DNA from 3 places in the Pseudoalteromonas sp. 68 DY56-GL68 genome. Region 3 is predicted to be linked to each of the others. Evidence: predicted binding sites of a transcription regulator. Region 3 holds the regulator's gene; each other region holds the start of a gene.
The links. The regulator MetJ, encoded in region 3, represses methionine synthesis genes. The targets are predictions, from matches to a motif close to TAGACGTCTAGACGTCTA.
Positions count from the first base shown of each region.

Region 1: metE (5-methyltetrahydropteroyltriglutamate--homocysteine S-methyltransferase) is a predicted target of MetJ. The motif match lies at 7,194-7,211, and genes of this name have one in related genera.
Region 2: metK (methionine adenosyltransferase) is a predicted target of MetJ. The motif match lies at 6,262-6,279, and genes of this name have one in related genera.

Region 1 is NZ_JAOCZL010000018.1:88,152-98,996, reverse strand. Features, by position in the region: gene NYF15_RS08900 (M90 family metallopeptidase) at 1-371, shown strand, start outside; gene NYF15_RS08895 (amidohydrolase family protein) at 478-3,663, shown strand; gene NYF15_RS08890 (TetR/AcrR family transcriptional regulator) at 3,717-4,259, opposite strand; gene NYF15_RS08885 (HPP family protein) at 4,360-4,836, shown strand; gene NYF15_RS08880 (hypothetical protein) at 4,867-5,244, opposite strand; gene NYF15_RS08875 (Nif3-like dinuclear metal center hexameric protein) at 5,395-6,147, shown strand; gene NYF15_RS08870 (LysR substrate-binding domain-containing protein) at 6,234-7,121, opposite strand; gene metE (5-methyltetrahydropteroyltriglutamate--homocysteine S-methyltransferase) at 7,409-9,682, shown strand; gene NYF15_RS08860 (GGDEF domain-containing protein) at 9,720-10,845, opposite strand, start outside.
Region 2 is NZ_JAOCZL010000024.1:284,128-294,972, forward strand. Features, by position in the region: gene NYF15_RS20490 (winged helix-turn-helix transcriptional regulator) at 5-487, shown strand; gene NYF15_RS20495 (TetR/AcrR family transcriptional regulator) at 592-1,119, opposite strand; gene NYF15_RS20500 (hypothetical protein) at 1,240-1,440, shown strand; gene NYF15_RS20505 (TIGR04211 family SH3 domain-containing protein) at 1,530-2,129, opposite strand; gene NYF15_RS20510 (CYTH and CHAD domain-containing protein) at 2,343-3,863, shown strand; gene NYF15_RS20515 (START domain-containing protein) at 3,898-4,515, shown strand; gene NYF15_RS20520 (diacylglycerol kinase) at 4,560-4,964, shown strand; gene metK (methionine adenosyltransferase) at 5,009-6,160, opposite strand; gene tkt (transketolase) at 6,427-8,418, shown strand; gene NYF15_RS20535 (DUF6176 family protein) at 8,675-9,022, shown strand; gene NYF15_RS20540 (hypothetical protein) at 9,130-9,564, shown strand; one part of gene NYF15_RS20545 (IS3 family transposase) at 9,761-9,986, shown strand; one part of gene NYF15_RS20545 (IS3 family transposase) at 9,986-10,845, shown strand, end outside.
Region 3 is NZ_JAOCZL010000022.1:155,089-165,933, reverse strand. Features, by position in the region: gene priA (primosomal protein N') at 1-712, opposite strand, end outside; gene rpmE (50S ribosomal protein L31) at 946-1,161, shown strand; gene NYF15_RS17910 (malic enzyme-like NAD(P)-binding protein) at 1,697-2,938, shown strand; gene metJ (met regulon transcriptional regulator MetJ) at 3,028-3,348, opposite strand; gene metB (cystathionine gamma-synthase) at 3,574-4,833, shown strand; gene metL (bifunctional aspartate kinase/homoserine dehydrogenase II) at 4,839-7,184, shown strand; gene NYF15_RS17890 (PBP1A family penicillin-binding protein) at 7,276-9,777, opposite strand; gene NYF15_RS17885 (pilus assembly protein PilM) at 9,910-10,845, shown strand, end outside.

The DNA of each region.
Region 1 (10,845 bases), on a different contig from region 3:
TATTGAGTTGGCATGATGTCCTAGAGGGGAACCGCTTACCAAGTGATGGTCATAATTTAGTGTTTCATGAATTTGCCCATCAGCTCGACCAAGAAACCGGTAAAACCACGGGCACACCACTGCTTGCTAGTAATGAAGATTACCAAAAATGGGCAAAAGTATTTAGCCGCGCGTTTAATCAACTCAAAACCCATTTAGCTTACGGCATGCCTCATGTTATTCATAGTTATGGTGCGACCAATGAGGCAGAGTTTTTTGCTGTCATCACCGAAACCTTTTTAGAAAAACCTGCTGAACTGAGACAATTTGACCCTGAGATTTATCACTTGCTGGTTGGCTATTATCAGTTTGATCCCATTGCGTGGCATTAGTCGACTATTTACGTCTGTTTAACACGAATCACTGGAATCTTGCTATGCTATTTGGTGCAATCTTAAAAGTGTGCAAATAAGCAAAACAATAAAAAGTGAGACTTCAATGAAGAAAATGCTTCATACGGCCCTAGCTGTATCTATTTCACTTGCTCTAACTGGGCAAGTGGTGGCAGCTGAGCAGTCAAATGATGACAAATGGCAGGTGGACGCACCAAAAGGCCAATTCCTAGACGCTAAAATTAGTGTTGAGCAGGGCACGTGGATGAACGTAGATATTAGCCCTGATGGTAAAACTCTGGTGTTTGACCTACTTGGCGATATTTATACCATGCCAATGTCGGGTGGCACAGCAACGCAATTAACCAGTGATATTGCATGGCAAATGCAACCACGCTTTAGCCCTGATGGTAAGCACATTGCGTTTACTTCAGACCAAGGTGGTGGCGATAACATTTGGGTTATGGATTTAAACGGTGAAAATCAAAAAGCAGTCACGAGCGAAACATTTCGTCTGTTAAATAGCCCAGCTTGGAGCCCTGATGGTGATTACTTAGTTGCGCGCAAGCACTTTACTGCAAGCCGCTCTTTAGGGGCTGGTGAAGTATGGCTTTACCACAAAGCGGGTGGTAAAGGTGTACAGCTAACTGCACGCGAAAACGACCAAAAAGACTTAGGCGAGCCAATGTTCTCACCGGATGGTCGTTATGTTTATTTTTCGCATGATGCAACGCCGGGCAAAACATTTCATTACTCTAAAGACTCTGTAGCGGGTATTTATAAAATTAAACGCTATGACCGTGAAACCGGCGAGATTGAAACTATCATTGATGGCATGGGTGGGGCTATTCGACCGACACCTTCACCAGATGGTAAAAAACTTGCGTATATAAAGCGTGATGATTTCCAAACAAGCTTGTACTTATATGATCTTCACACCGGTGAGCATACCAAGCTCTATGGCGAGCTTGAGCGTGATATGCAAGAAACATGGGCTATTCATGGCGTATACCCAACAATTGCTTGGACACCAGATAACAAACAATTGGTTTTTTGGGCGGGTGGTACCATTCATAAGCTAGAGGTGGATGATAAGTCTGTCTCGACTATTCCATTTAAAGTTGAGACCAATAAGCAAATTCAAAAAGCCGTGCGTTTTACACAAAACATCGATAGCGATAATTTTGATGTGAAAATGCTGCGCAATGTACAAATTTCACCGGATGGTGAAACGGCTATATTTGAAGCGCTTGGTCATATTTATAAACGTGATTTAGAGTCTGGCAAAGTGAAACGCCTGACTAAGCAAGACGATCACTTTGAATTATTCCCGCAGTTCTCTCGTGATGGTAAGAAAATTGTTTACACCACATGGGATGATAACGAACAGGGCTCAATCCGTGTTGTATCTGCGCGCAGTGGCCGTGGCGATACCATTACTCAAGAGCCAGGTAAATATGTAGAGCCAACTTTCAGCCCTGATGGCAAAACGGTTGTTTACCGTAAAGCGTCTGGCGGCAGTGTCCTTAACCCAACATGGTCATTAGAGCCGGGTATTTACTCAGTAAATGCAAAAGGCGGTGATTCAACACTTATCACTAAATCAGGTTATCAGCCGCAATTTGGTGCAGCGAACGACCGTATATATGTGATGAGTCCTTGGCCAAAACCAACATTAAGTGTTGTTGAGCTTGAATCAAAGCAAGTTCGTAAACTTTACGAATCAGAACATGCAACAGAGTTTAGAGTATCACCAGATGGTCAATACTTAGCGTTTGCAGAGCGTTTTAAAGTATTTGTTACGCCATTTGTTGAGCGTGGTAAAACCATTAACATTGGTCCGAAAGATAGCCAATTCCCAATTGAGCAGCTTTCTGTTCGCGCGGGTGAAAACATCAGTTGGAGTGGCACAAGCGATAAACTTTATTGGAGCTTAGGCCCTGAGTTATATCATGCAAGCCTAGCGGGTTTATTTGATATTAACCAAAATGCTGAGACTGATTTTAAAGTTAAAAGTGGTGATAACATCGGTTTTACAAAAACCATGGCCGAGCCGAAATCAGTATTCGCTTTAACTGGCGCACGCATTATCACTATGAATGGTGAGCAGGTTATTGAAAACGGCGTTATTGTTACTGATGGTAAGCATATTAAAGCGGTTGGCAGTAAAGAGAGTGTTGCTATTCCTAAAGGCGCTGAGGTAATTGATGTAACTGGTAAGACGATTATGCCTGGGATTGTTGATGCGCATGCGCACGGCTCGCAAGGTAGCGATGAGATCATTCCACAGCAAAACTGGAAGAACTTAGCAGGCTTAGCGTTAGGTGTGACAACGATTCACGATCCATCAAACGACACCACTGAGATTTTTGCTGCAAGCGAAATGCAAAAAGCAGGCATGATTGTCGGCCCTCGTATTTTCTCAACGGGTACTATTTTATATGGTGCGAATATGCCTGGTTACACGTCGCATATTGATTCGTTAGAAGATGCCAAATTCCACCTTGAGCGCTTAAAGAAAGTGGGCGCGTTTAGTGTTAAATCATATAACCAACCTCGTCGTGAACAGCGTCAGCAAGTCATTGAAGCAGGTCGTGAACTTGAAATGATGGTTGTGCCAGAGGGCGGTTCATTACTGCAGCACAACTTAACCATGGTGGTTGATGGTCATACGGGTATTGAGCACTCAATTCCTGTTGCCAATATCTATGATGATATTCGCCAGCTTTGGTCACAAAGTGATGTAGGTTACACACCGACACTGGGTGTCGCATACGGTGGTATTTGGGGTGAAAATTATTGGTACGACAAGACAGATGTGTGGAATCACCCACGCTTGAGTAAGTTTGTACCAAAGAACCAGCTTTTACCTCGCTCAATGCGTCGTGTTAAGGCGCCCGATCATCACTATAACCACTTTAACAACGCCCGTGTTGCAAAAGAGCTGCAAGACTTAGGTGTTTTAGTGAACCTAGGTGCTCACGGCCAACGTGAAGGTTTAGCCGCACATTGGGAAATTTGGATGTTTGCGCAAGGTGGTATGACACCACTTGAAGCAATTCGTGCAGCAACCTTAGATCCTGCTAAATACATTGGCCTTGATAAAAATATCGGTTCACTTGAGGCGGGTAAGCTTGCCGATTTAATCGTTATTGACGGTAACCCACTAACGAATATTCGTGATACAGATAAAATCGATTACACCATGATTAATGGTCGTTTATTTGATGCTGCAACCATGAACGAAGTGGGTGAGAAAAAACGCGAAAAGTTATATTTTGAAAAAATCTAACATAGCGAAAATCTAAACTGAAAGCGGCCATAGTGCCGCTTTTTATAATTTACTTATTGTTTTAAATGAGGAAACTGTTTAATTCCAACTAGCTTTGCTTGGCAGATCATGCCCTCTACAAGCGTCATCAAATAATGGCTCTGTGAGTTCAGCTGAGAACTATCCATGTTGTTACAGTTTGATAAACGCTGTTTTATTAACTGCTGTACCGCCATTTTATGCTCTTTGCAGGCTTGATTAATTGGACTTGCAGGATCAGCAAATTCAGCAGCAGTGTTAATAAATAAACAGCCATTAAAATCACCTAACTCAGTCACCTCAGAGTTAAACCAAGCTTCATGGCAGCTGATCAAAGCGACTTTAAATTCTTCAATAGTTGTTTGCTTGCTGGTGGCTTGCGTTAACCAATTTAAAAACCGGCTATGTCGCTCATTAAGGCACGCTAGTAGTAGTTCATCTTTACTTGCGAAATGGTGGTACATGGTTTTTTTAGCGACACCCGCGACACTAATAATCTCGTTGATTCCCACACTATGAATGCCTTTTTGATAAAAAAGTGACAGGGCGTTCAAAATAATATGTGTTCGTTTATCCATAACAAGCTCTCAATTGGTGACTAATAATATCTTGACAGAAGTAGACCGAGTTGTCTACTATTTGTCGGGTAGACAACTCGGTCTACTTTTGGGAGGCGTTATGGAAAATAAAGTGAGTAGAGCGGCTATCGCAGGTGTGTTTGCTTGTATGGCAATTTTTGTGTTGGCCTATTTACAGCAATTAGGAAATTACGGTATTTGGTTGATGGCACCGTTTGGTGCAACTGCCGTGTTGGTATTTGGTGTGCCACACAGTCCGCTTGCGAAAGCGAAGAATGTTATCGGTGGGCATCTTTTGACTGCATTAATCGGTGTTGTATTTGTAAATTATGTCGGTGTAGGGCCTGTTGAAATTGCTATCGCCACAGGGCTGGCAATCAGTCTCATGATGCTGACAGACACAATACATCCAGCGGCAGGCGCAAACCCAATTTTGATTATACAATCTTTGCAAAGTTGGGATTTTTTAGTGATGCCTGTATTGATTGGCACTGTTTTTATTGTGTTATTTGGTTATTTTAGTCAATGGCTATTAAATATCCTGCTGGAAGGATATAAAAAAACCGCTAACGAGTAGCGGTTTTTAAAATTGCTAAGTGTAATTTGATTACACAACACCACGCGGTAAACGACAATCGTGGTCTTTTTCAGCTAGGTTAACAATCCATAGCTCTTCAGCTTTGTAACCATCATCGTTTGCTTTAACAACTGTGAACGATGCTTTTTTTGCTGTTTTAGCTGGCTCAGCGGTTTTAGTTTTGGTTTTTTTCGCTGGGGCTTTTGGTGCTTCTTCTGCCTTAGGCTCAGCTGTTTTACCAGAAGTAAGCTCTTCAGTCAGCGCTGCAACATCGGCTAGGCGCAAGTTTTTGCCACCATCGATGCTATACCAACCAGGTTTTGTAGTAATTTCAGGTTTCTTACCATTCGCTGCTTCGTATGCTGCTTCGAAGGCATTTAACACTTCTGTTTTGTCTAGTTTGCTCATCAGAGACCCTATACGTTGTAAACACAGATTAAGAATATTTATTTATACCTATTTTTAGCTTACTTTTCAATTTTTTGCGATTTTCCTTCCATTTTTCGCTCATAACCGCCAAAATTTGCACAAAATAGAGGGTTGGAGAACGATTTTTATATGCAACGCAAACAATTTACTCAATTACTAAACGATATTCTTAAACCTGACTCAATCGCTGATTTTTGCCCCAATGGTTTACAAGTTGAAGGTTCGAGCGTAGTAAAAAAAATAGTAACGGGTGTCACAGCTAGCCAAGCATTGATTGATGCCGCTATTGCAGAAAATGCAGATACGATTTTGGTGCACCATGGCTATTTCTGGAAAGGAGAGTCGCAGCCAATTACGGGGATGAAAAAGCGCCGTATTGCAGCGCTTTTAAACAATGATATTAATTTATACGGCTATCATTTACCGCTAGATATACACCCTGACATTGGTAATAACGCACAATTGGCAAAGTTACTCGATATTGAGTTCACTGGAGGGCTTGAATCCGGTCCAAATAGTGTGCCAGTAAAAGGACGTTTAAAAACACCATTAACTGCTGAAGAATTTGCCGACAAAATAACCCAAGTACTCAATCGCGCACCGTTAACAAGCTTAGTTAGAGAAGAGAAAATCGACACTATTGCTTGGTGTACGGGTGGTGGACAAGGGTATATTGATTTAGCTGCCTCGCAGGATATTGACGCTTATTTGACAGGTGAAGCATCTGAACAAACTATTCACAGCTCACGTGAACAAGGTATCGATTTTTTTGCAGCAGGTCACCACGCGACAGAGCGTTACGGCATTAAAGCGCTGGGTGAGCTATTAGCTGAGCAGCATGGTTTTGATGTCACCTTTATTGATATCGATAATCCAGTCTGACTCTATGGAGACTTCTGCGCCCCTGCATCAAACCAGTGGCGCATATTTCACTGGTAAAATGGACTAAACCAGTAAGGGGGCTTTTATTAACGGCCGTTATTTTGTTTACACGTATTTAAAAAGTGACGATAAACAGGGTTATCTTTCATATTTTTTTTCATTGCTAAATACATCGGGCGTGTTAACCCTAATGCACCTAACGGAATGGATTTAATGAGCCCTTGGCTTTCATAAGGGGTCACTAACCAATCCGGCAAAGCCGCAACCCCCATACCTGCGCTCACTAATTGGAATATCAATAAGCCTTGGTCAACCGTTTTCAGCGTGCCATCAAATCGTGCATTTTGAATAAAATGTTTAAAGATATCTTGGCGTTCACGTGGGATGGGGTAAGAAATTATCGTTTCGTTTTTTAAGTCCAGTGCGGTGACATAGGCTTTTTTAGCCAGTTCATGATCAGGCGAAACAATCAGTTTTAACTTAAAATCAAATAAGTGCGCATACTCTAATTTGTCTGGCTCACGGATATCAGATGTGAGTACTAAGTCCAATTCATCATTCATCAAATCAGGAATAGCATCATAACTAAAGCCTCTTTCATAATCGACTTTAATATCTGGCCAAAAGTTGTTGAACTCTTTTATCGTCGGTAATAACCAGTGAAAGCAAGCATGGCATTCGACACTTAAACGCAGGTTTGAAATTGGTTGATTAAGGCTTTCTTTTAAACGACATTTTGTTGCTTCAACACGTGGTAAAACTTCGTTTGCTAACTCCAGTAACAGCATACCTTGTGGGGTAAAGCGTACGGGCTGAGTTTTACGCTCGAAAAGTTGGCAGTCTAACTTATTCTCAAGATCTTTAATTTGATGCGATAAAGCCGATTGAGTTAAAAACAACTCTCGGGCTGTATTGACCAAAGATCCTGTTTCTTTAAGGGTTGCTATGGTTTTTAAGTGTTTAATATCGATCATCTTTAAAAAATCTCATGAAAAATGTGAGTCAAACTCAGATTACAGACATAGTACGCCTACAATTATGTTTTTTCAACGTCTAGACGTCTAAAGTTTCAGAGGAATTTTACCTCATATTTACAATATACTTTTATTACTTAAATTGACAGCGTTGTCATTTGTTTTTTATTTAAATAGTTTTTTAAATCCATGAAATTACCTCAAGTTGAAACTGAGAAAGCATCAGTTGAATTAGGTTTATCTCATCGCTAATGTTTTAGACATCTAAACAGCTAAATGGAATGGATATGGCACAATTACATAATTTAGGCTTTCCTCGAATAGGAAAGAAACGTGAGTTAAAGTTCGCAATAGAATCTTATTGGGCAGGAAAAATAAACCAACAGGTATTACTCGAACGAGGTAAGTCTATTCGAGAAGAAAACTGGGCACTACAAGCTAATGCCGGTATTGACTTACTGCCTGTAGGTGACTTTGCTTGGTATGATCATGTTTTGAATACATCACTTTTGGTGGGAGCAATTCCAAAGCGCCATCATAGTGAGGAAGGTAACGTTGACTTAGATACACTTTTTAGAATTGCTAGAGGGCAAGCGCCTACTGGATGTCAATGTGCGGCAAGTGAGATGACAAAATGGTTTAATACAAATTATCACTATATTGTTCCTGAGTTATCGGAAGATCAAACATTCGAACTGACTTGGACTGAACTATTTGAGCATGTGCAAGAAGCTCATCAATTAGGCCACAAGGTGAAGCCTGTGTTGGTTGGTCCTGTGACTTATTTACATTTGGCTAAGCCTGCTGGAAAGTCGTTTGATACGTTATCATTACTCGAAAGACTTTTACCTGTCTATCGACAGGTATTAGCTAAGCTTGCAAAGCTGGGTGTTGAGTGGGTTCAAATAGATGAACCAGTTCTTGCTTTAGAATTAAACGATGGCCAGCAAAAGGCACTTAAAACAAGTTTTGCGACGCTTTCAGGACAAGGTGTTAAGTTACTACTTGCCAGTTATTTTGACTCGGTAGATGATTATTTTGCCGATATAGCTAATTACCCTGTAGACGGTGTGCATTTTGATTGTGTTGCAGGAAATAACGATATATCAAAGCTTGATACCTTAATAACACAACAGCAGGTACTTTCACTGGGTATTATTGACGGTCGTAATATATGGCGCAGTGATTTAACGCAGAAGTATTCTGTATTACACGCGTTAGCTAAAAAAAGAGGCGATAACCTGTGGCTTGCACCATCTTGTTCGTTGCTTCATACACCTGTCGATTTAGATCAAGAGCAGCAATTAGATAGTGAAATAAAATCGTGGCTTGCTTTTGCCAAACAAAAGGGCGAAGAGTTACAACTATTGCGTAATGCGCTTAACACAGGGCAAACACAGTTGCTGTGCGATTACAGTGAGCCAGTTAAGAAACGTTTAATATCAGCAAGAGTTAATAATCAAGATGTACAAAACCGTCTGAGTACATTAACTAACAAAGATGCTAAACGGTCTAGTCCATTCTCAGCTCGAATAGCCAAACAGCAAAGCGCACTTCTGCTACCTTTACTACCGACCACCACGATAGGATCTTTCCCGCAAACTCAATCGATACGTAAAGCACGTAAAGAATTTAAAGCGGGGGTTTTGCCTGCTGCTGAGTATCGTCAGCAGATGGAAGCAGAAATTCGCTATGCTGTTGAAGAGCAAGAGGCGTTACAGCTCGATGTTTTGGTGCATGGTGAGGCAGAGCGTAACGATATGGTTGAGTACTTTGCGGAGTTTTTGCAAGGCTTTGCATTCACCCAATTTGGTTGGGTACAAAGTTATGGCACGCGTTGTGTAAAACCCCCGATTATTTGGGGCGATGTGTCGAGAGAGCAATCTATGACAGTTGAATGGACGCGTTATGCACAATCTCTAACAACGAAAAAAATGAAAGGAATGCTAACTGGCCCAGTGACTATTCTATTTTGGTCATTTATCCGTGATGATTTAGATAAACCTACTATTGCTAAGCAAATAGCATTAGCGCTTCGTGATGAGGTTGTCGATTTAGAGCAAGCTGGTATAAAGATAATTCAAATCGATGAGCCCGCTTTTAGAGAGGGTATGCCATTAAAATCAAGTGACTGGCAATCGTACTTGGATTGGGCTGCTTATGCGTTTCGTGTTTGTGCATCGAAAGTGGCAGATGAAACACAAATTCATACTCATATGTGTTATGCGGAGTTTAACGACATCATCGCGGGTATTGCAGACATGGATGCAGATGTCATCACGATAGAAACATCTCGTTCAAATATGGAGCTATTAAAAGCATTTGAGGATTTTGACTATCCGAATGATATCGGGCCTGGGGTATATGATATTCACAGCCCAAATATCCCCGATATTGCTTGGATTAAAAACTTAATTCATAAAGCGGCTAAAAAAGTACCAGTAGAGAGGCTCTGGGTCAACCCTGACTGCGGTCTAAAAACCCGCGGTTGGGAAGAAACACGCTTAGCATTACAAAATATGGTTACTGCCGCTAAAGAGTTACGCCGAGAGTTAGGCTAACCTCATAAACATACTAAGCCTAAGTGACTCTTAGGCTTTAAAGACCATTTAGAATTATTTTTTCAGCTTCACTGGCTGGCATAGGTTTGGCCTTTAAAAAGCCTTGGCCAAACTTACATTGTGTTTGTTTTAAAATGTTTAATTGTTGCTCTGTTTCAATTCCCTCTGCGACTACATCCAGCTTTAATGATTGGGCTAAGGAAAGAATAGCGTCAACAAGTGGGTTATGCTCTTTCCTTAAATGATCAATAAAGCTTTTATCAATTTTTAAAATATGAATGGGTAGTTGATGTAAATAACCAAGTGCAGAGTAACCTGTACCAAAATCATCTAAACATAGTTTGACTTCAAGCGGAGCAAGGCCTTCTATTATTTTTGTTGCCAACTCTAGGTTACCAATTAAGCCTGACTCTGTTATTTCTAAACATAAAGAGCCCAGCGGTAATTGATACTTTTTATATAAGTCATGTATCTGACTCACAAAGTCGAGGCTGGCAAAATGCCTAGATGACACATTGACAGTGACACGTAAAAAAGGTGTTCCTTGTTTATGCCAAGCGAATATCTGCTTTGCGGCAAGTTCTAATAAGTGCAAATCAAGATTAATGATCTGCCCTGTGTCCTCAGCAATCGGAATAAAATCATTAGGGGCCACTAAACCTTTGCTAGGGTGATGCCATCTAACAAGCGCTTCAAAACCAACAACTTCATTACTTTGAATAGTAAAAATAGGCTGGTAGTAAAGTTCAAAGTCGTTATGCTCGATGCCATGTTGTAGGTCATTTTCAATATCTGCATGTGACTTTAATTTCTTGCGCATTGTGTTATTGAAAAATTTGACTTGTCCGCGACCTGAAGATTTTGCTTCATACATAGCTGCATCAGCATGTTGCAGTAACTTATAAGCCTTGTCTTTTTCAGTCGTACAAAATGCAACACCGATACTCGTTGAAGCTTGCAATAGGTGACCATCGATATTGAGAGGCTCTGCAAGTGCCAATTGGATACGTGCAAGTGCATCATCAATTTGTTGTTTGTCAGTAATGTTTTCCATAAAAATAGCAAATTCGTCACCGCCCAAGCGCGCGAATGTATCTGTATTTCTAATCGTTCCTTGTATTAGCTCACAAATTTTTACTAAAAAATGATCGCCAACCTCATGG
Region 2 (10,845 bases), on a different contig from region 3:
TGTTATGACCAGCCCGAATCGATTACGCATGTTAGATCGCATTGATTTAGCAATTTTAGACGCTCTGCAAAAAAATGGCAGAATCTCAAACGTAAACCTCGCAAAACAGGTTAATTTGAGCCCGAGCCCGTGTCTTGATCGTGTTAAACGATTAGAACAAGAGGGCTATATTGAAGGCTACTATGCCAAGCTTAACGAAGCTAAGCTTAATCAAAGCTTATTAGCGCATGTGCAGGTGTCTTTGGTTACTTCTAACACCTCTGTTTTTAAAGTTTTCAGAGAGTATATTTTAAATATTCCTCAGGTCGTTGAATGTGACATGGTTGCAGGAGGATATGACTATCTATTGAAAGTGCGTGTCTCTGATATGGACGAATATCGCCAAGTCTTAGGGGATTTAGTCGATATACCTGGGGTTGGCACACATCATACTTATATGGTGATTGAAAAAATTAAACAGGACACAGGGCTTCGATTCGATATTTAATGTAAGGAAACCTACGTGGTTTCCTTTTTTGTATTTTAAAAAGAGACTTCAGTATAAGAGTAAACAGCGAATGTTGGAGTCTCATAAGCCTTCCCATTACCAGCCTAATTGATATTAATTTTAGCGAGTTTTCTTTTCAGAGTCGCAAGCATTGAATCGACAGAACTATCAGCATGACTGAGTCCTTCCATCAGCGTCATAAAGTAAAGGTCAATAATGATATCTGCATCTGTAGGGGTAGCGTCATTATCATTTATCAAGCGTTTCTTAAAAGCATTTAGTTGTGGTTCAAGTTCATTTTGTTGCCACATAATTTCTTTGAACAACTCTCGACTAAATTCTTTTTTCGCCAAGTAAAAAGCATAGAGAAAGCGAGCGTAGTGGTACATTCTATCTGTGGCTGTTGTACTGGTATCTAAGCTCTCAGCGGCGCTTAGAATGTCTGTCAGTTCATTTTCAAAGCTGTACTTGAGTATCGCAACCTTAGTCGCAAAGTGACTAAATACGGTGCCATTGGCAACATTGGCTGCCTTTGCAATATCTCGCGTACTCGTTTGATGATAACCCTGCTCTGAAAACAACTGCCATGAGGCTGTTAGTATCTGCTGTTTTGTTTGCTCTTTCTTAGTCACTGCACACTCCAATTTTTATGCTATTTAACCAGAAATTTAAAAAATCTCAATCAAGGCTATTGTAAATTGAGCGCGCTCAAGTTTAAAATGAGCGCGCTCAATTGATAAAAGGTTAGCACCATGGACATATTAAAACGCTTTATTGGCTATGTATTATTTTTACCAGGTATTTTCTTTTATAGCTTTATTTTAGGCCCCTTACTTATTGCCGTACTAGTACCAGGGGGGCTGATGTTATTGTTACTTATTTTAGGTTATAAAGGGGGCTTTTTAGTGCTTAAGCGAGAAGTGCTTAATACACTTAAGCAAAAATCTCCCTAAAGCAATGTTGGTAGTAAAAGTGGTTAAGTCTAAAAAAAGAAACCCTGCTAAGCAGGGTTTCTTTTTAATCTAAAATGGGAAGTTTAGAACTAAGCCCAGCCGTCATAGCGTTTACGGCGAGACAACATAATCGTTAAAATAATACCCAACAATAAGCCGATAAATGCAATTGCGCCGCCATATGTAAGTAATTGGCGCTTTTCTTTAGCACTGGCTGCTTGTTTAGCATTACGCTCAGACTCGATAGTATTTTTAAGCTTATCGATTTGTGCTGTCAGGGCTTGGTTTTGTTCGTTAAGAGAGCGGTTTTGCTCTTGTAGCTGTGGTAATTCTATTTCGGCTTGACGTAACTGCTCTTGCATTAATGTCATGTCGTTATTCAGTGCTTGAAACTGTTGATGAATACCAGCGTTTTCAGTGATGAACTTTGCTTCTACCCAACCTTCACGCTCTTTATCATCACGAATTTTAAAGTAGCCATTATCTTCACCTGATAATAATTCTACTTGTGTACCTGCATCCACAGAGCCCAAAATACGGTAGTTTTTGCTTGGACCTGAATGCATAAAGGTGTACAGGTTATCGACTATGTAGGCGGTGTTTTCGTTGTTGCTGCTTGGCGCTTCTTCTGCGTAGCTAATAAAAGAGGTGGCCGCAAGGAGCAACCCAAAAATACACTGTTTTAACATCAATCTACCTTGTTAATGTGATCTTGCCGAGAAGTGGCTAAATTTATAATTTCTTTATGTATAGAGATAGTAGGGATTTCAACTATTAATAGCAAGGCTGATATTGTAATCCGTGTATGAGCTTAATCGTAAAAATCAGGAAAAAATTTGCATTAAGTAGCTGCTTTGTTTATTTTGACCACTTATTTATTTTAAATGTACTCCGCAAAGCGAATGGATACTGAGATAGAACTGAAGTTTTTGGTGTCAGATGCCGTTGTTCCACTGATCCCCGCATTAATTACCCAATTTGCAAAAACCGTTACCAACAAACCGTCACGCAGCCTACAAAATGCCTATTACGACACGCCGAGTCGTGAGTTACGTGCACTTGATATAGGCTTACGTACACGCTGCAGCGATACAGACTGTGAGCAAACTATTAAGTTAGCCGGTGAAGTGGTGGGGGGGTTGCATCAACGCCCTGAATATAACTTGCCTCTTGAGGGTAATCGTCCTGATTTATTGGCCTTTGATGCGTCAATCTGGCCTCACGCAATGCAAGTTAATGCGATAGCCGATAACCTTTACCCTATTTTTAGCACTAACTTTATTCGTCGCACGTGGTTAATTGAAACCGATAGCGGCGCTAAAATCGAAGTGGTGTTAGATAAAGGGGAAATAGCGGCCTCTGGTCAGGTTGAGCTTATTTCTGAGCTTGAAATTGAGTTATTAGAAGGTAGCCGCCAAGAGTTATTTGCTTTAGCTGATAAACTGGTCAGTGAAAGTCATGTGCGCTTAGGACTTTATTCAAAGGCTGCGCGTGGTTACCGCCTTGCTGATAACACGCCTTTGAAAGCGAGTAAATCGATTGGCTTTGTACCGCTAAACAGTGGCGCGACACAAGAACAAGCATTAGTGGCAAGCATTAACTATGCTATTCGTTTTGTACAAAAACATGAAGCGTGTTACTTCATTAAACCAAGCTTAAAAACCTTAAAGCGAGTCACGGATGGTATTCGACTTATCCGTCATGCATTTTGGTTATTTGATGATATTGTCAGTAAAGATGATACGGACTCATTACGAGTAGAGCTAAAATGGCTTTTAAGTGAGCTTGCTTGGGTTGAAAATGCTATACAGCTAAAAACCTATACCTCGAAGCGACATGCCTATTACAAAAAGATTAATAGCGCCCCTGAGCTGACTCAAGTCATCAACGATTTAAAAGAATTACAGCCAAGTATTGAAGATGTACAAGAACTGTTTCACAGCAAGCGATACAATCGTTTGTTGTTGCAACTTACAACATGGCTAATTGAAAAACAGTGGCGTAAATCATGGGGCCAAGCGGAGTTTCAAGCCGCAGAAAAACCGGTTGCTGAAATCGCTAAGCGTTTATTTGCCAAAGACTGGCACGATATGCACGAGCTTATTCCTGAGCAGCAAGTGTTTACAGATAAAGACTATTTATCACTTAGAACTCGCCTTGAAAATTCACTATTAAGTGGTAACTGCTTGGGTGCGCTATTTAATACTGATGATAGAAATGAGTTTCGAATTCCATGGTTAGATATCTCCCACGGTATTTATGAGCTTAGTACACTTGATTATTTAAAACAGCTATGCGCAGGTCAGGATGATCAAGAGCTTGCTAAAATTCAGGCTTGGTTAGATCAGAAATCTGACTTTTTGGTCAGTGCAATGGAGCAAAGCCGTCACGCGTCTTTCAATACTGATCCATATTGGTTGTAAGCCTGTGCCTGTTTGCTTATGGATAGGGTTAGCGATGTTGAGTATATCGGCATTTGCTAACTCAACCGAATGGCAAACTTACAAACAGCAAGATGGCATAAGCGTCACTTACAAAACGCATCAAAACGGTATTATAGAAATAAGCGCCTCGGTGCTGGTAAAAAATGCGAAAGCCCATGACTTTATGGCGTTATTGAGCGATACCGACGATGCGCCTAATTGGCTCGAAAATGTGAAAAGTGTCACCTTAATGGAGCGTTTAAGCCCTTCTGAAACGCTTGTGTACACACACTTTAATTCGCCTTGGCCTGTTTCAGATCGCGATTTGGTTAGCTATTCGTGTTACCACCGTCTGAGTGAGCACAAAACTGAGCTTAAAATTATTAGTCAGCCCCATGCAAAACCGGCAGTAAATGGTGTAGTGCGTATTAAAGATTTAACCGCTTTTTGGCGCTTAACACATCAGCAAAATGACTTACTGGTTAGTCATCAAGCTTATGCAGACCCTGCGGGTTCTATTCCACATTGGTTGAGTAACAAGGTATCATTAAAAAGTGTGTTTAAGACCTTACAGTCACTACGTAAGGAGCTCAGCTATAATAGGTTTACGCGCCTAAACACACCAAGCGTGCCTGGGAAGTGTGCTTCTTGAAGGCATAAATACCTGTTATTAGTCTATTTAGTCGTAGGAAGAAAATGAAAGAGCCAAAAATTCCCTTGGTAAACAAACCAAATGGTATTGGGGTGGGGCGTGTTTTAAAAGCCACCAAATGCTCAATCAAAGGCTTTAAAGCTGCATTTAAAGAAGAATCTGCATTTCGCACTGAAACCTATTTAGGTCTGGTATTATTTCCGTTATCAGTGTTGCTTGCCCAATCATTAAGCCATTGGCTGATGTTATTTATTCCTTACTTATTATTGTTGATAGTTGAGCTACTCAACTCAGCAATAGAGGCGCTGACTGATAGAGTCGGTATTGAGTACCATGTATTGTCGGGGCGAGCTAAAGATATGGCCTCAGCGGCAGTGACGTTGGCATTGATTATTTTGCTACTGGTTTGGGCTGTGGCAATTTATGAAAAGATAATGATGCAGTTTTAAACAAAAAAAGCGCCAGAAGGCGCTTTTTCATCTTATATAACCTATTACAGGCCAGCAGCTGCGCGAAGTGCATCTGCTTTGTCTGTGCGCTCCCAAGGGAACTCTTCACGACCGAAGTGACCGTAAGCCGCTGTCGGTTGATAAATAGGACGCTCAAGGTCAAGCATTTGGATTAAGCCATATGGGCGAAGGTCGAAGTGCTCACGTACTAATTCGATTAGACGCGCTTCTTCTAATTTACCTGTGCCAAATGTCTCGATGCTGATAGATGTTGGCTCTGCAACACCGATAGCGTAAGAAACTTGTAGCTCACACTTGTCAGCAAGGCCAGCAGCAACCACGTTTTTAGCAACGTAACGTGCAGCGTATGCAGCTGAGCGGTCAACTTTTGATGGATCTTTACCAGAGAAAGCACCACCACCGTGACGAGCCATACCACCGTATGTATCAACGATGATTTTACGACCTGTCAGACCACAGTCACCCATTGGGCCACCGATTACGAAACGGCCAGTTGGGTTGATGAAAAACTTAGTCGCGCTTGAGATAAGCTCAGCAGGAAGAACTGGCTTGATGATCGTTTCCATTACCGCTTCAACTAAGTCGTTTTGTGAGATTGAATCACAGTGTTGAGTTGAAAGAACAACAGCATCAATACCAACAGGCTTGCCATTTTCGTATGCAAACGTTACTTGAGATTTTGCATCAGGGCGTAACCAGTTAAGCTCACCGCTTTTACGAACTTCAGCCTGGCGCTGAACTAAACGGTGTGAATACGTGATAGGTGCAGGCATTAACACGTCAGTTTCGTTACATGCATAACCAAACATTAAACCTTGGTCACCAGCACCTTGCTCTTCAGGGCGAGCACGGTCAACACCTTGGTTGATATCTGGAGATTGTTTACCGATTGTGTTTAGGATTGCACACGAGTCAGCATCGAATCCCATGTCTGAGTGTGTGTAACCGATTTCACGTACTGTTTTACGTGTGATTTCTTCGATATCAACCCAAGCGCTAGTAGTGATTTCACCACCCACCATCACCATACCGGTTTTAACGTAAGTCTCACATGCAACACGGGCATGAGAATCTTGCTCTAAAATAGCATCTAGAACCGCGTCAGAGATTTGGTCCGCGATTTTATCCGGATGACCTTCAGAAACTGATTCAGAAGTAAATAAATGTTTTGCCATTGTATTTCTGCTCACAAATATTGCGCTTCACATACGTCGGTAATAGCGCTAAAAAATTAAGGGGCGTATTTTATCTAAAACAAATATGTTTGCATAGTAATTTTACGCCTAGACGTCTATTTAAAATTACTAATAACATTTCGTTCTTAATAAACAGTAATAATAGGTGCATTTAATACGGATTTTTAATTGCACTGTACCCTTACATTAAGTAAGAATGGTGTCTTACACACAACCAGCGCAAATACATAAAGGTAGGAGAATTCATGCCATCACGCAAAGAACTTGCAAATGCTATTCGCGTCTTATCAATGGACGCAGTACAACAGGCCAAATCTGGTCACCCTGGCGCCCCTATGGGCATGGCAGATATCGCAGAAGTACTATGGCGCGATTATCTAAAGCACAACCCAACGAATCCAGAGTGGGCAGACCGCGATCGATTTATTCTTTCAAATGGTCACGGTTCAATGCTGATCTATTCTCTTCTACATTTAAGTGGTTATGATCTGCCGTTAGAAGAAATTAAAAACTTCCGTCAAATGCACTCAAAAACACCAGGCCACCCAGAGTATGGGTATGCACCAGGTATTGAGACCACTACGGGCCCATTAGGTCAAGGGATCACAAATGCGGTTGGTATGGCGATTGCCGAAAAAGCACTTGCTGCACAGTTTAACCGTGAAGGTCACGATATTGTTGACCACTTCACTTATGCGTTTATGGGCGACGGCTGTTTAATGGAAGGTATTTCACACGAAGCTTGTTCATTAGCGGGTACATTAGGCCTAGGTAAACTTGTTGCGTTTTGGGATGACAACGGCATCTCAATTGATGGTGAAGTAGAAGGTTGGTTCAGCGATGACACACCAGCGCGCTTCAAAGCATACGGCTGGCACGTAGTTAGCGATGTAGATGGGCACAATCCTGATGCAATTCGCGCCGCTATCGAAGAAGCGCGTAGCATCACCGATAAACCATCACTTATTTGTTGTAAAACAGTGATTGGCTACGGCTCACCGAATAAATCAGGTAGCCATGACTGCCATGGTGCACCACTCGGTGAAGATGAAATTAAAGCATCTCGTGAGTTCTTAGGTTGGACTGGCGAGGCATTTGAAATCCCTGCTGATATTTACAGCGAGTGGGATGGCAAAGAAAAAGGTAAGCAACTAGAAGCAAGCTGGGACGAAAAGTTTGCCGCTTACGCAAGTGCACACCCTGAACTTGCTGCTGAGTTTAAACGTCGTACCAACGGTGAGCTACCAGCTGATTGGGCTGAAAAGTCACAAGCTTATATCGAAGAGTTACAAGCAAACCCAGCAAACCCAGCAACACGTAAAGCATCACAAAATGCATTAAACGCATTTGGCCCATTATTACCAGAATTCATGGGCGGCTCTGCTGACCTTGCGGGTTCTAACTTAACACTTTGGGATGGCTCAAAAGGCTTAGAAGCAAACGATGCAAGTGGTAACTACATTTTCTACGGTGTACGTGAATTTGGTATGTCGGCAATTATGAACGGTATTGCACTGCACAAAGGCTTTATTCCTTACGGTGCTACATTCTTAATGTTTATGGAATATGCACGTAACGCAGTTCGTATGGCCGCATTGATGAAGCAGCCAAGCATCTTCGTTTATACGCACGATTCAATCGGTCTAGGTGAAGATGGTCCGACGCACCAACCGGTAGAGCAAATTGCTAGCATGCGTTTAACGCCAAACCTAGTTAACTGGCGCCCATGTGACCAAGTTGAGTCTGCGATTGCATGGCAACAAGCGATTGAGCGTAAAGACGGCCCAACATCACTGATTTTCACTCGCCAAGGCCTTGAGCAACAAACGCGTACTGCACAGCAGTTAAGCGACGTGAAAAAAGGTGGTTACGTACTTAGCTGTGACGGTGAGCCAGAGCTTATCCTTATCGCAACTGGTTCTGAAGTACAGCTTGCACAAGATGCTGCAACAGAGCTACGTTCACAAGGTAAGAAAGTACGCGTGGTCTCTATGCCTTCAACTGATTTATTTGATGAGCAAGATGCTGCATATAAAGAAAGCGTACTACCAGCAAGCGTAACACGCCGCGTAGCAATTGAAGCGGGTATTGCAGACTACTGGTACAAATACGTAGGCTTAAATGGCGCAGTAGTTGGTATGACGACATTCGGTGAGTCTGCACCTGCAGGCGAGTTATTCAAGCACTTTGGTTTCACTGTTGAAAACATCGTAAACAAAGCAAACGCTTTGTTCTAAGCTTTAGCCGCTAAATTTAAAAGCCCGCGCTGTAAAACCACAGCGCGGGCTTTTTTATGGCTTTTTACTTGGCCGTAGGCGTGAAATTTATTTCGCGCGAAAAAGCTAGAACTCTTGTTGCGCTCTAATTAATCAAGGGTTAAGTTTATAGAGTTGTTTAATTTTAAACAAATTGAAACTGCGTTTAGAGATTCAAGGTTGAAAGGTGTTATACGCATTTTAATTATTAAGCTTTTATGTTTTTCGTGAGGTATGAGTGGAATCTAAGCTGTTAAAAATCAAGTTGAATCCCAATTCTCGAAGTGATTTAGATACTTTAATCACTTATATGCGTGAAAACATCGAGTTTCCAAAAAGTGAAATGGAGCAAAAAGGCTACTTTTGGGATTCCGTATTTTATGAGAAAAGTGACGAATTTGAATATATCTATATTGTTATCAAATCGAAAGATTTTTCTAAAATAATGATGGATGAAAGTGAATTAATCATATCTCCCTTCAGAGATGTTTATGAAAAGTTTAGAAGCACTTGTTGGGCTCCTGAACCTTATATAGATCTAGAACCAGTATTTTGTTTTAATTCATCATTAACTTTTTCAGGCTAAAAGCCTTTTGTATCAAAATATAACAAGCAATTTAATAGAGTTAAAAGCGTTGGGCTATTGCTTCGCCCTTTTTAGCTCATTAATTGTGAATTGCACTAAGGTCTCTGATGAAACAGTATTCAATTGTTAGAATTAAAAAGTTGAATCGAGAGTTCACATTTAATGAAAGTCACATGGGTAGACGCTCTCCCAGCGTTGGTGATGTTGCTACTATTGTGGATGTTTATGATGGAGCTTTTGACCTTGAGTGTTGCGACAGTGATGGCTGTACAATTTGGTTGGAAATTTTTGATTCAAAAGACGCTGAATTTGAAATTTTAGATGACTTACCTTCCATTAAATTACCCCAAAATGATTTCATAGAGTTATTTGAATTCATGGAAAAGGCTAACGAGTTATTTCATCAATCAACAAAGTATTCTGATCCTGATAAAGTAAAAGAATTTGCTCAGGCTAATTATCCTCTAATTAGAAAGTTTTACTACGAAATTCTGTGGGATAAATTACCAGAAGCAGAAAAAGAACGAAGACTTAATGAGTAGCGTGCATATAGCAAGTTGCTTAATTTTGTATACTTAATTGGCAAAATTAACAGCTGGCTTGGCACTTAGCGCTAGTATAACCTATAGTTGTATTTACTAAATCTACTTTTGGAGAGAAGCCAAAGAAATATATATGATCTTCCCCTAACACTGTAGACATCTTTTATTTAGAAAATGAAGTATGATGAGAGATGTTATGAGTAATAATAAATATCCCCAAGAATTTAAAGATGAAGCTGTTCGCCAAGTGGTTGATAAAGGCTATTCAGTACCTGATGTTGCCAAACGTTTGGGCATTTCCGATAAGTCCCTGTATTACTGGGTCAAGAAAACTAAAGTACCAGCCAAGAAGTCAGCAGAGCAGGAAGAGATCCGCAAGCTAAGAGCTGAGTTAAAACGCGTGACTGAAGAGCGGAATATATTAAAGGAAGCCGCCGCGTTCTTTGCAAGCGAGTCAAGGAAAGATACGCGTTCATAAAATCACGACTCGAAGTTTACCGCGTCAAAGCAATGTGTCAGGCATTAAATGTTCACCGTAGTGGCTTCTATGCTTGGCTCAAACAACCACTATCTAAACGTGAGCAAGATAACCGGAGGCTGCTTGAGCGTATCAAGGCTGGCTATGTTGAGAGTGGTGGTGTTTATGGCAGTCCACGCATTACTCATGAGCTACGCAGGCAAGGTGAAACATGTGGAGAGAATCGTGTTGCCCGTCTAATGAAGCAAGCCAAGCTAAAAGCTAATATCGGTTATAAAAGGCGGTACTTTAAGTCAACCGTGCCCGCATTAATTGCGGATAATCACCTTCAACAACAGTTTGTTGTTAGTGAACCAGATACGGCTTGGGTAGCAGACATTACCTATATCAAAACCTATGAAGGCTGGCTGTACCTTGCCGTCGTACTTGATTTATTCTCGCGAAAAATCATTGGTTGGTCGATGCAACCGAACATGAGTAAAGATATCGTGATCAAAGCACTATTAATGGCTGTTTGGCGCAGAAATCCAAAACATGAAGTAATAGTTCACAGCGACCAAGGCAGCCAATACGCGAGCTGTGATTACCGTGAATTCTTAACCGCAAACAACTTAGTACCGAGTATGAGTCGCCGAGGACATTGCTTAGATAATGCGGTAGCAGAAAGCTTTTTTCACTCACTAAAAACAGAACGCGTGAAGCGAAAAGTGTACGAGACTCGTAATGATGCTAGAGCAGATTTGTTTGATTACATTGAAATGTTCTACAATCGTAAACGATTACATAGCCACCTTGGCCATGTG
Region 3 (10,845 bases):
CTTCTTCAAGGCACTGTAAGTAAACTTCTGTTTTGCCGCTGCCAGTCACCCCTTCGAGTAAAAAGCTTGCAAATCCATGCGCTTGGTTAATGGTAGTACAAGCGACAGCTTGTTCTTTATTAAGAGTCGGTTTTTTGCCCACTGTGGGTGCGTGTTGCTGCCATTGATTGTCATGCTCAATAAATTGTTTGATTAGCGCTTTCTCAAGTAGGCTATCAATTGTTTTCTTATTAAAACCGAGCGCTTTTAATTCGGTTAACGATGACTTACCCGACTGCGCAAGTTGTTTTAATAAGTTGAGTTGCGTTTTCGCTCGTAAAGAGGGGAGCTTTGCCCCTTTTTCGGTCAACTCAACCATATTAATGCTGGTTTTATCAGGGCATTCACCTTGCCTTAATGCTGCGGGCAGTGCGGTATGTATGGTCTCACCCAAAGGATAGCAGTAGTAGCGAGCTGTAAACTTTAATAGCTCTAAATGACGTTTGGATAAAATAGGGGCTTCGTCAATCACCTCTATGATGGCTTTTATCTTCTCTTTAGGGATATCAGTACTTGTTTTCGTGGCAAGTATGACTGCTACTTTTTTTTGTGGACCGAATGGCACAAGAACACGCATGCCCGGCTGTAATTCAGTGTTATGCAACAGCGGTTCAACTTTATAATCGAAGGTACGCGGTAAAGGGACTTTTATGGCAACTTCTACAAAGTGCATGGTGGCTCAACGAAAACAAGAACAGACAGATAATGTACTAAAAATAGTCGTAAAAACCTACCAACAAATGCTAAACCAAGCGCCGTCTGTTTATTTTTTTAGCGAAAGATGCATTTAAAGCTTGTCGCAGAGCGTATTGGCCTATAAAATACGCGGCCTATTAATTGTATTAACGACGTATGGTGCCAGACTACGGGTTTGGAGAGCGATGCGGCCTTAACTAGAGGTTCCCTATGAAAGAAGGTATTCACCCTAAGTACGAAGCTATCACTGCAACTTGTTCATGTGGTAACAAATTCGAAACTAGCTCTACTTTATGTAAAGACATCCACTTAGACGTATGTTCTGAGTGTCACCCGTTTTACACTGGTAAGCAAAAGATTTTAGACACTGGCGGCCGTGTTGATCGTTTCAACAAGCGCTTCGGTGCACTTAGCAGCAAGAAGTAATATCTGCTGTTTTGTTAAAAAAAGCACCTTAGGGTGCTTTTTTTATACCTGATATTTATAAAGCATGATGTTAGACGTTATGCTGAACCTGCAATTTTCACTCACTTCCTATATAACTATTTTTGCTTGTTATGCTCATTATGTCGCTAATTTTGCAGACAAAGTGCAATCCCTTCGCTATATTCTTAGATGTATAAATGATTCTAAAAGTTATAAAAAGTAATAAATTTAAATAACTTTGTAAGTAAATGCTGGTAATGTCGTCGAAATGGTTGTTTGGAACTAATTTCGGCTATTTGCAGTGTTCGTGCATATAAAATACAAAAACAGGTGCTTAAAAGGTCATAAATAGGTGGATTTTTATGTCTGATTAATCGCAACTATGCACAGAAGTTGTGGGTAAATCCTTTAAAATTAAGCGATATAGCATATAACAGGATAGACCTGATAATACTTGGAATTTTTATACATTACAGGTATCGTACTGATGCAAGCTCTCTCACTTTTTAACTTTTTTGCAGGATACTATCGCGTTATGTCAGATTTCCGTGAACAAGCATTACATTACCACGCTCACCCCGTTCCAGGTAAAATTAGTGTTGAATTAACCAAGCCGGCCGAAACGGTTAACGATCTCGCTTTAGCTTATAGCCCAGGTGTGGCTGAACCGGTTCGTGAAATCGCTGCTGACCCAGCAAATGCTTACAAATATACTGGTAAAGGTAACATGGTTGCGGTGATTTCAAACGGTACCGCAATTTTAGGTTTAGGTAACCTAGGCCCTCTTGCATCAAAACCTGTTATGGAAGGTAAAGCCTTACTATTCAAACGTTTTGCCGGCCTTGATTCAATTGATATTGAAGTAAAACATCGCACTACAGAAGATTTCATCAATACGGTTGCAAACATCGCTGATACGTTTGGCGGCATCAACCTAGAAGATATTAAAGCACCAGAGTGTTTTGAAATTGAAAAAGCGCTTATCGAGCGCTGCGATATTCCAGTTTTCCACGATGACCAACATGGTACAGCTATTGTTACTGCTGCCGGTATGCTTAATGCCCTTGAAGTACAAGGCAAAGATATCGAAGATGCCATTATCGTATGTTTAGGTGCAGGTGCAGCTGCTGTTGCTTGTATGGAGCTGTTAATTAAGTGTGGTGCATTACGTGAGCATATCTATATGCTTGACCGTAAAGGTGTGATCCATACTCGCCGCGATGATTTAAACGAATATAAGCAGTTATTTGCTAACAACACTGATAAACGTACATTACAAGACGTTATTGCTGATGCGGATGTCTTTGTAGGTGTATCTGGGCCAGATCTATTGACGGCGGATGACTTAAAGCTAATGGCAGACAAACCAGTTGTGTTTGCGTGTTCAAACCCAGACCCTGAGATTGCTCCAGAAGTTGCACACAGTGCGCGCAATGATTTAATTATGGCAACGGGTCGTTCAGATTTTCCTAACCAAGTAAATAACGTGCTTTGTTTCCCGTTTATTTTCCGCGGTGCGCTTGATGTGCGTGCAACGGCAATTAATGATGAAATGAAAATTGCAGCTGTACATGCTATTCGTGGTATTGCCAAAGAGCCAGTACCAAGCGAAGTATTAAAAGCGGCTGGCGTTGAATCACTTGAGTTTGGTGCCGAGTACATTATTCCTAAGCCAATGGACCCGCGTTTATTACCACGTATCGCACGTGCTGTTGCAGAAGCGGCAGTTGAATCGGGCGTTGCGCAAATTGAAATGCCAGAAGATTACATGCGTTAAGTTTAATTAAGCGAACTAGTTTAACGCGAATAAAAAACTCAGCCTTTGCTGAGTTTTTTATGCTTATGAATCGGCGTTTATCCGATGGCTTATTCAGAATCAAGTACAGGGATATCTAATCCCATTTCTAGCATGATCTTTTTAACTTCTTCAGGGACTTTTTCAGGGTTGTCTTTGCGTAAGTCGTCATCATTTGGTAATGGCTGACCTGTAAAAGCATGTAAAAAGGCTTCGCATAGAAGTTCACTGTTTGTCGCGTGTCTCAGATTATTGATCTGACGACGTGTGCGTTCATCTGTTAATACTTTTAGTACATTGAGCGGAATTGATACGGTAATTTTTTTAACTTGTTCTGATTTTTTACCGTGTTCTGCGTATGGGTGAATGTATTCACCGTTCCATTTAGCCATAAGTTATTTCGTTGCCTCGGTTATAAGTAGCTTACGCCTTTTTCACAGCGCAAAGATGCGGAAATTTTATCTCTTTAAAAAAGATAGTCAAATACTAGTTATTTAGCCATCTAGTAGTGTAAATGTATAAACTTCCATGTGTAAGTCACAAATGCTTTGACTTCTTATAATTGATCATCTAACCTTTTAGACGTCTAAACATCCAATCAATGAGTAGGTGATGAAATGAGTGAAAAAAATAAAGCGACGATAGCTGTTCGTCATGGTATCGAAGCTGATAAACATCATGGTGCTGTCGTTCCACCTATCTATTTATCAACCACCTATTCATTTGCTGATTTTGATACTAAACGTCAATATGACTACGGACGCAGTGGTAATCCAAATCGAGATATCTTAGCTGAAACATTGGCTGAACTTGAAGGTGGTGCAAAAGGTATTATTACTGCAACAGGTATGTCAGCTGTGCATTTAGCGACGCAGCTATTAAACAGTGACGACACGTTAGTGATCCCACATGACTGTTATGGCGGTAGTTACCGTTTGTTCACGTCATTAGAAAAACGTGGTTTATTAAAACTAAAAGTTTTGGATTTAACTAAAGCTGAGAATCACCAAGAAATTTTAGCAATCAAACCAAAGCTTATCTGGATAGAGACACCCAGTAATCCAATTTTGCGTTTAACTGATATAAAAGCAATCACTTCGGTTGCTAAGCAATGTGGAGCCTTAGTTGCTGCAGATAATACGTTCTTATCACCAGCACTACAAAATCCAATTCAGTTTGGTGTAGATATCGTCGTACATTCAACAACTAAGTATATAAATGGTCACTCCGATGTAGTGGGTGGTGCAGTGATTGCTGCAACACAAGAGCTTGGTGATGAACTCGCTTGGTGGGCAAATAACATCGGTATCACAGGAGCACCATTTGACAGTTATTTAACCCTTCGTGGTTTACGAACATTAAATGTGCGTTTAAAACAACATCAAGAAAATGCGTTTGCAATCGCTCAGTATTTAGAAAATTCGCCTTTTGTTAGTCAGGTTTATTACCCAGGTCTTGCTTCTCACCCTCAGCATGAGCTCGCTAAAGCGCAGCAACGTGGCTTTGGTGGCATGGTGAGCTTTGATATTAAAGGTGATATTGACGACGCTGCTGCGTTTTTAACAAGCTTAAAAGAGTTTAGTCTTGCAGAGTCATTAGGTGGAGTTGAGAGTCTTATTTGTCATCCCGTAACAATGACTCATGCTGGCATGGAACCTAAAGCACGCCTTGAGGCAGGTGTGGGCGATACACTCATTCGTATTTCTGTCGGTATTGAAGATATTAACGACTTAATTGCTGATCTTGAACGTGTTTTCAATCAAGTTAAGCCTGGCGAAGGCTTACAAGCGAGCCAACCTAAAGGCGCTCAAGTACAGTCAACTAGTCAGCAAAATACATCGTTTAAGTTAACGCCTGCACATACGGCATTGTGGTAGAAGAAATGGTTAATATTGTTCATAAATTTGGTGGTTCGAGCCTAAGCTCGGCCGAGCGGTATCAAGCAGTTGCGAACATTGTGTTGGCGAACACTGAGCAAGGCGATTGTGTTGTTGTATCAGCCTCTGGGAAAACGACAGACACACTTGTAAAGCTCTGGCAGAGCTATCAACAAAATGATAATCAAGCTGTGAGTGATATTTTATTGCTTATTGATAATAATCAGCGTGCACTAATCGAGCAGCTATTAGTGTCGCAGAGTAAGCAGCATGCATTAGCTAAACTAAAAGATGAATTAGCATCACTGACAGAGTTAATTGCCCAGCAACAATTACAAGAAGCACCTTTACTTGCTCATGGTGAAGTTTGGTCTGCTCGGTTACTTGCAGCTTATTTAAATCAACTCGGTTTAGAATCTAAAGATGTTGATGCAAGACAACTCTTTACTTTGCATGATGGTCAATTGTTACATCAAAAAAACCAGCAAAGTTGCAGTGAGTTAATCAGCCAAAACCAGATCAATGTTGTAACAGGCTTCATTGCCGCTGATTGCCAAGGCAATACCGTAACGCTAGGGCGAAATGGCAGTGACTACAGTGCCACATTACTGGCTAGTTATACCTTTGCAAAGCAGGTATCAATTTGGACTGATACACAAGGTGTATTTAGTACAGATCCTCGCAAAGTTAAAAATGCTGTTAAATATAACAAGGTATGCCGTGAACAAGCGAATTTATTAGCCCGCTTAGGTAACCCTGTATTGCATGCTAAGACATTGTCGCCGCTAAAAGGTAGCGACATTAAACTCGTTGTAAGAAGCAGCTTTGACTGTGAGGCAAGCCCAACAGAGGTTGTAAAAGAGGGGTACAGTAAAGCTAAACGTTTTATTACGACCCTCGATAACATTGACTTACTTCGTGTTGATAAATTAAGTAGTGGCGAAGTGGGTGAGTTGAGCCAGTTGATTCAGCATAGCCTGCATCACTTTGTGAAAGCCGGCGATACGTATCTATTAGTGCCAGGCTCGTGTACACATCAAGTTGTAAGTTACCTTGCAGGGCGTGCCAATATTGTTGAGTCAAATTTAAGTGGTTGTGCGGTGGTAGCGCCAAGTAGTGATATTAGCTCACTCGCAGAGCAAACAACGGCGTTATTAAAAGAGCAAAGTATCAACACACGCTTTGTACAGCAAGATGAAAACTACGTGTTAGTTTTAAAAGACCAAGCGATTGATAGTGACGTGTTGACCTTACTACACGACAAGTTAATTAATAAAGGCCAAGAGTTGGCTGTGATTGTTGCTGGGCTGGGTAATGTGGGAGAGGTATTCCTGACACAACTACAAGCGCAGCTAAAACGCCTTTCAGAGCACTATGAAGTGAAAGTGGTCGCTTTACTTCGCTCTAAGCAAATGCTGTTTAGTGCTAGTGGTTTAAACACTGAGATGTGGCAAGAGCAGTGGCAAAATGAAGCGCAAAACTACGAAAAAGAAGAGCTACTAACACGTATTAGTGAACTTGATTATGAGCACAAAGTGATCGTAGATATCACAGCTAGTGAAGCGTTTAGCCTCTTATACCCTGATTTTGTTGAGCTTAACTGCCACCTGATCAGTGCTAATAAATATGCTGGTACTGCAGCTAATAGTTGGTATCAAAACTTACGCACTAATTTAGCTGAGCGTAATTTATTATGGCGTTATAACACCAGTGTTGGTGCAGGTTTGCCTATCAACTTTGCACTTGCGGATCTGCAAAACAGTGGTGATAAAATTAACCGTATTGAAGGCGTTTTTTCGGGTACTCTATCGTGGTTATGCAGCAGTTATGATGGCAGCGTGCCGTTTTCTGATTTAGTCCTACAAGCGCAGCAAATGGGTTATACAGAGCCTGATCCTCGTGAAGATTTATCGGGTCGAGATATGCAACGTAAGCTGCTTATTTTAGCACGTGATCTCGGTCTTGATTTAGAGCTTGATGATATCGCTTTAACTCCATTAATGCCTGAAGAGTTGGCTGCGGGTAGCTGGCAAGATTTCTTAGCAAATAAACATTTACTTGATGAATTTATGACGGCAAAAGCTGAACAAGCACAAGTCGAAAATAAACTTGTTCGCTATACCGGTGCGATTACCATTACTAATGGTAAAGTGAAGGCTGAAGTTGGCCTAGTTAATGTCGCAAAAGACGATGTGCTGGCAAGCCTTAAGCCCGGTGACAATATCTTTGTTATTAACTCACAGTGGTATACCGATAACGCTTTGGTAATCCAAGGCCCTGGTGCAGGAAAAGAAGTGACTGCGGCAGGCGTTCATTCTGATTTGTATTGGTTGGTAAACAACCTAAAATAAACCTTGTTTATCGTGTAAAAAAGCCGTCAAATGAAGTGACCCCCAGTTGGACATTCCAATTACTGGGGGTCTTTTTATTACACTCAATTAGCTAAAATAGCTCTTCTTCTGTTGAAAGATTTTCTTCGAATATATCCGTTGGCTGATCGAGTACATATTTTGTAGGTGCTGTGCCCTTAATAAAGTACTCAAAGCGGCTGGTATAATCATTTTTATGACTAAGCAAGCCCGTTGCTAAGTCAATACGAACAGACACCAGTCCTTCAGGTAACTCAATAGGTGCCTCAGGCATGCCATCGAGCGCGACACGCATAAAATCAACCCAAGCTGGTTGAGCCGTTTTAGCACCTGATTCTGCACCAGATATTTGTGATTTATCTAGATTATTATTGTAGGTTGAACGGCCGAGTGGGTTGCCAGGGTTATCGAAGCCAACCCACACTGAGGTCATCACGTTACGGTTAAAGCCACTAAACCAAGTATCAACAGAGTCATTGGTTGTACCGGTTTTACCCGAAAGATCACGGCGCTCAAGTGCTTGAGCTCGCCAGCCTGTACCACTCCAGCCCGTTTTGTGGGTCCAACTACCGCCACCCCAAACTGCGCTATGCATCGCTTGTGAAATTAAGAAAGCATTTTGCTTTGAAATGATACGCGGTGCACAACGCGGCGCAGTATCCGATTGTACTGAATTTACCTGGTCACTGTCGGCTGTATAACTAGTAAATGATGCTGGCTCAGGCGTGTCACACGCAAGCTCTGGCTGTGTTTTAAATATCGTATTGCCAGAAGAGTCCTGTATTTCAGTAATAAAATACGGGGTGATAAGGTGTCCACCATTTGCAAAGCTACTCATCCCTCTTGCCAGTTCAAGCGGTGTGATTGAAGCACTACCTAATGCAAGGGATTCACTGCGATTAATATCGCTATTCAAAAAGCCAAATTTAAGTAGGTGGTCTGCGGTGCGTTGTAAGCCAACACCGCGTAGTAATCTTACAGAGATCACGTTTTTAGATTGTGCAAGGGCGCGGCGGATACGAATAGGACCGTTATACACAGCAGGGCTGTTTTTTGGACGCCATGCAACACCTTGACTTTTATCCCACTGATTTATTGGCGCATCATTTAAAATAGATGCCAATGTGTAACCATTTTCTAGTGCCGCAGAATAGATAAACGGTTTAATATTTGAACCCACTTGACGCTTTGCTTGAACAGCACGGTTGTATTGACTTTGCTCAAAGCTGTAGCCCCCAACGATAGCCTTAATACGGCCATCTTGTGGGTCGAGCGATACGAGGGCACTTGATGCCTCTGGTATTTGGCTCAAAATATAGCTGTCATCAGCGTTTTTACGAAGCCATATCTGTGCACCAGCTGTGAGGATTTCAGCAGCTGTTTTTGGCGGAAAGCTCTGTCTATAGCGGGTGATATATTTACGCGCCCATTTTAAGCCATCCCATTCAACCGTTACCTGTTCACCATTTTTAAGCAATACTTGAATTGATTGTTCTGCAACTTGTGTAACGACACCCGTTAATAGTGGACCAAACTCTTTGACGTCTTTTAGCTTTTCTAAAATCGCGTCTTTATTAAGTGGACTTTCTGTTTCACTATCCCATAGTTGAGCTGTTGCACCTCGAAAGCCATGGCGCATATCATAGGCATGGAGGTTATTGACTAAAGCATCTTGTGCGGCTTGTTGTATCTCAGAGTCGATACTTGTAAATACCCTAAAGCCAGTATTGTAAGCGCGTTCATGACCAAAACGCGCGACCATTTCTGCACGTACCATTTCAGAAATATAGGGCGCGTATACATCAATTTCAGCGCCGTGAAACTTAGCCGTGATTGGTGCGCTGGTTGCTTCATCATACTGTGCTTGTGTAATGTATTTTTCTGTATACATACGACCAAGCACTACGTTTCGGCGTGCTTTAGCACGTACAGGGTTTCTGATAGGGTTTAAAGCAGAAGGGGCTTTTGGTAAGCCTGCAATCATCGCCATTTGCGCAAGGGTTAACTCGTTTAGGTCTTTGCCATAATAAACTTGAGCGGCGGCACCGATACCAAAAGCGCGATTTCCAAGCTCAATTTTATTTAAGTACAGCTCAAGAATTTCATCTTTACTAAGAATACTTTCAATATGCAGGGCGATAAAGATCTCTTTGACCTTACGAATATACGCTTTCTCTCGAGTTAAGAAAAAGTTACGAGCTAACTGCATAGTTATAGTGCTTGCGCCTTGTTTCTTTTCACCTGTGGAAATGAGTACAATGGCAGAACGAACAATACCAATAGGATCAATTCCTATATGTTCGTAAAAACGGTTGTCTTCAGTTGCTAAGATCGCATCAATGAGTGGTTGTGGTATTTGATCTATCGTGACGGGAATACGTCGTTTTTCACCAAATTGATTAATCAATAAGCCGTCCCGAGAAAAAACCTGCATAGGTGTCTGTAACTGAACGTCTTTTAATACCTGAACGCTAGGAATGTCAGGTTTAACGTAATAGTATAGACCGACTAAAGTAATAAGGCCTAAAAACGAGCAGATGATAATAAATTGTAAAGTTCTCTTTAATAAAATCACTTATATTTTCCCTAAATAGACTCCCAATTAGAATCGGAGACTGCTAGTATATATTGATTAAAAAATGAATAATATTTTTTCAGATAAAAATTATAACTTGTTTATTATTAAAACAAAGGCCAAGTTGCAAACATGTTAAGTCAGCTATTTAAAAAGCCTTCATCTATGATGGTAGGGATCGACATTGGATCGCATTGTATCAAAGCGGTGTTGTTGCAGAAAACAGACGCAGGTTTGCGACTTGAGGCTTTAGCGATAGAACCTATGCCCAAAGGTGCAATATCTGAACGATCAATTCAAGATATTGAAGCAATTGGCAATGTGATTACTAAATTAAAAAAGAAACTACCCAAATCAGTTCAGTCCGCGGCCGTAGCCGTGTCTGGACAAACCGTGATCACGAAAGTCATTTTTATGGATGTATCATTAACTGATGCTGAATTAGAGTCACAAATAGCCATCGAAGCAGATAGCCTTATCCCTTATCCCCTTGATGAAGTGAATATTGATTTTGAAAAACTTTCAATCAATGAGGCTGATCCAAGCAAAGTGAATGTTTTACTTTCTGCTGCGCGAACTGAAAGTGTCGAGGCACGAGTGAGTGCGCTTGAAACAGCTAATCTAAAAGCAAAAGTTGTTGATGTTGAAAGCTACGCATTGAGCCGTGCTATGGACATCTACTATCAGCAGCTACCAAGTGATGCTTTTAACAAGTGTGTAGCCGTCGTTGATATTGGCGCCGTATTGATGTTGGTGAGTGTTGTTCAAGCCGGTGAAACGATATATACCCGTGACCAAGTATTTGGTGGCGACCAGTATACTAATAGCATTGTTGGCTACTACAACAAGAGTTTTGATGAAGCCGAAATTGGTAAAACAACCGGTGATTTACCCCCTAATTACACCTTTGAGGTACTTGCACCATTTCAAACATCGCTATTACAGCAAGTAAGGCGTGCAGTGCAAATGTTCTTAACAACCAGTGGTAAAGATCAGGTCGATTATATTGTTTTAACCGGTGGAACTGCCATGATAGATGGATTAGATCGTCTATTGATTGAAGAATTA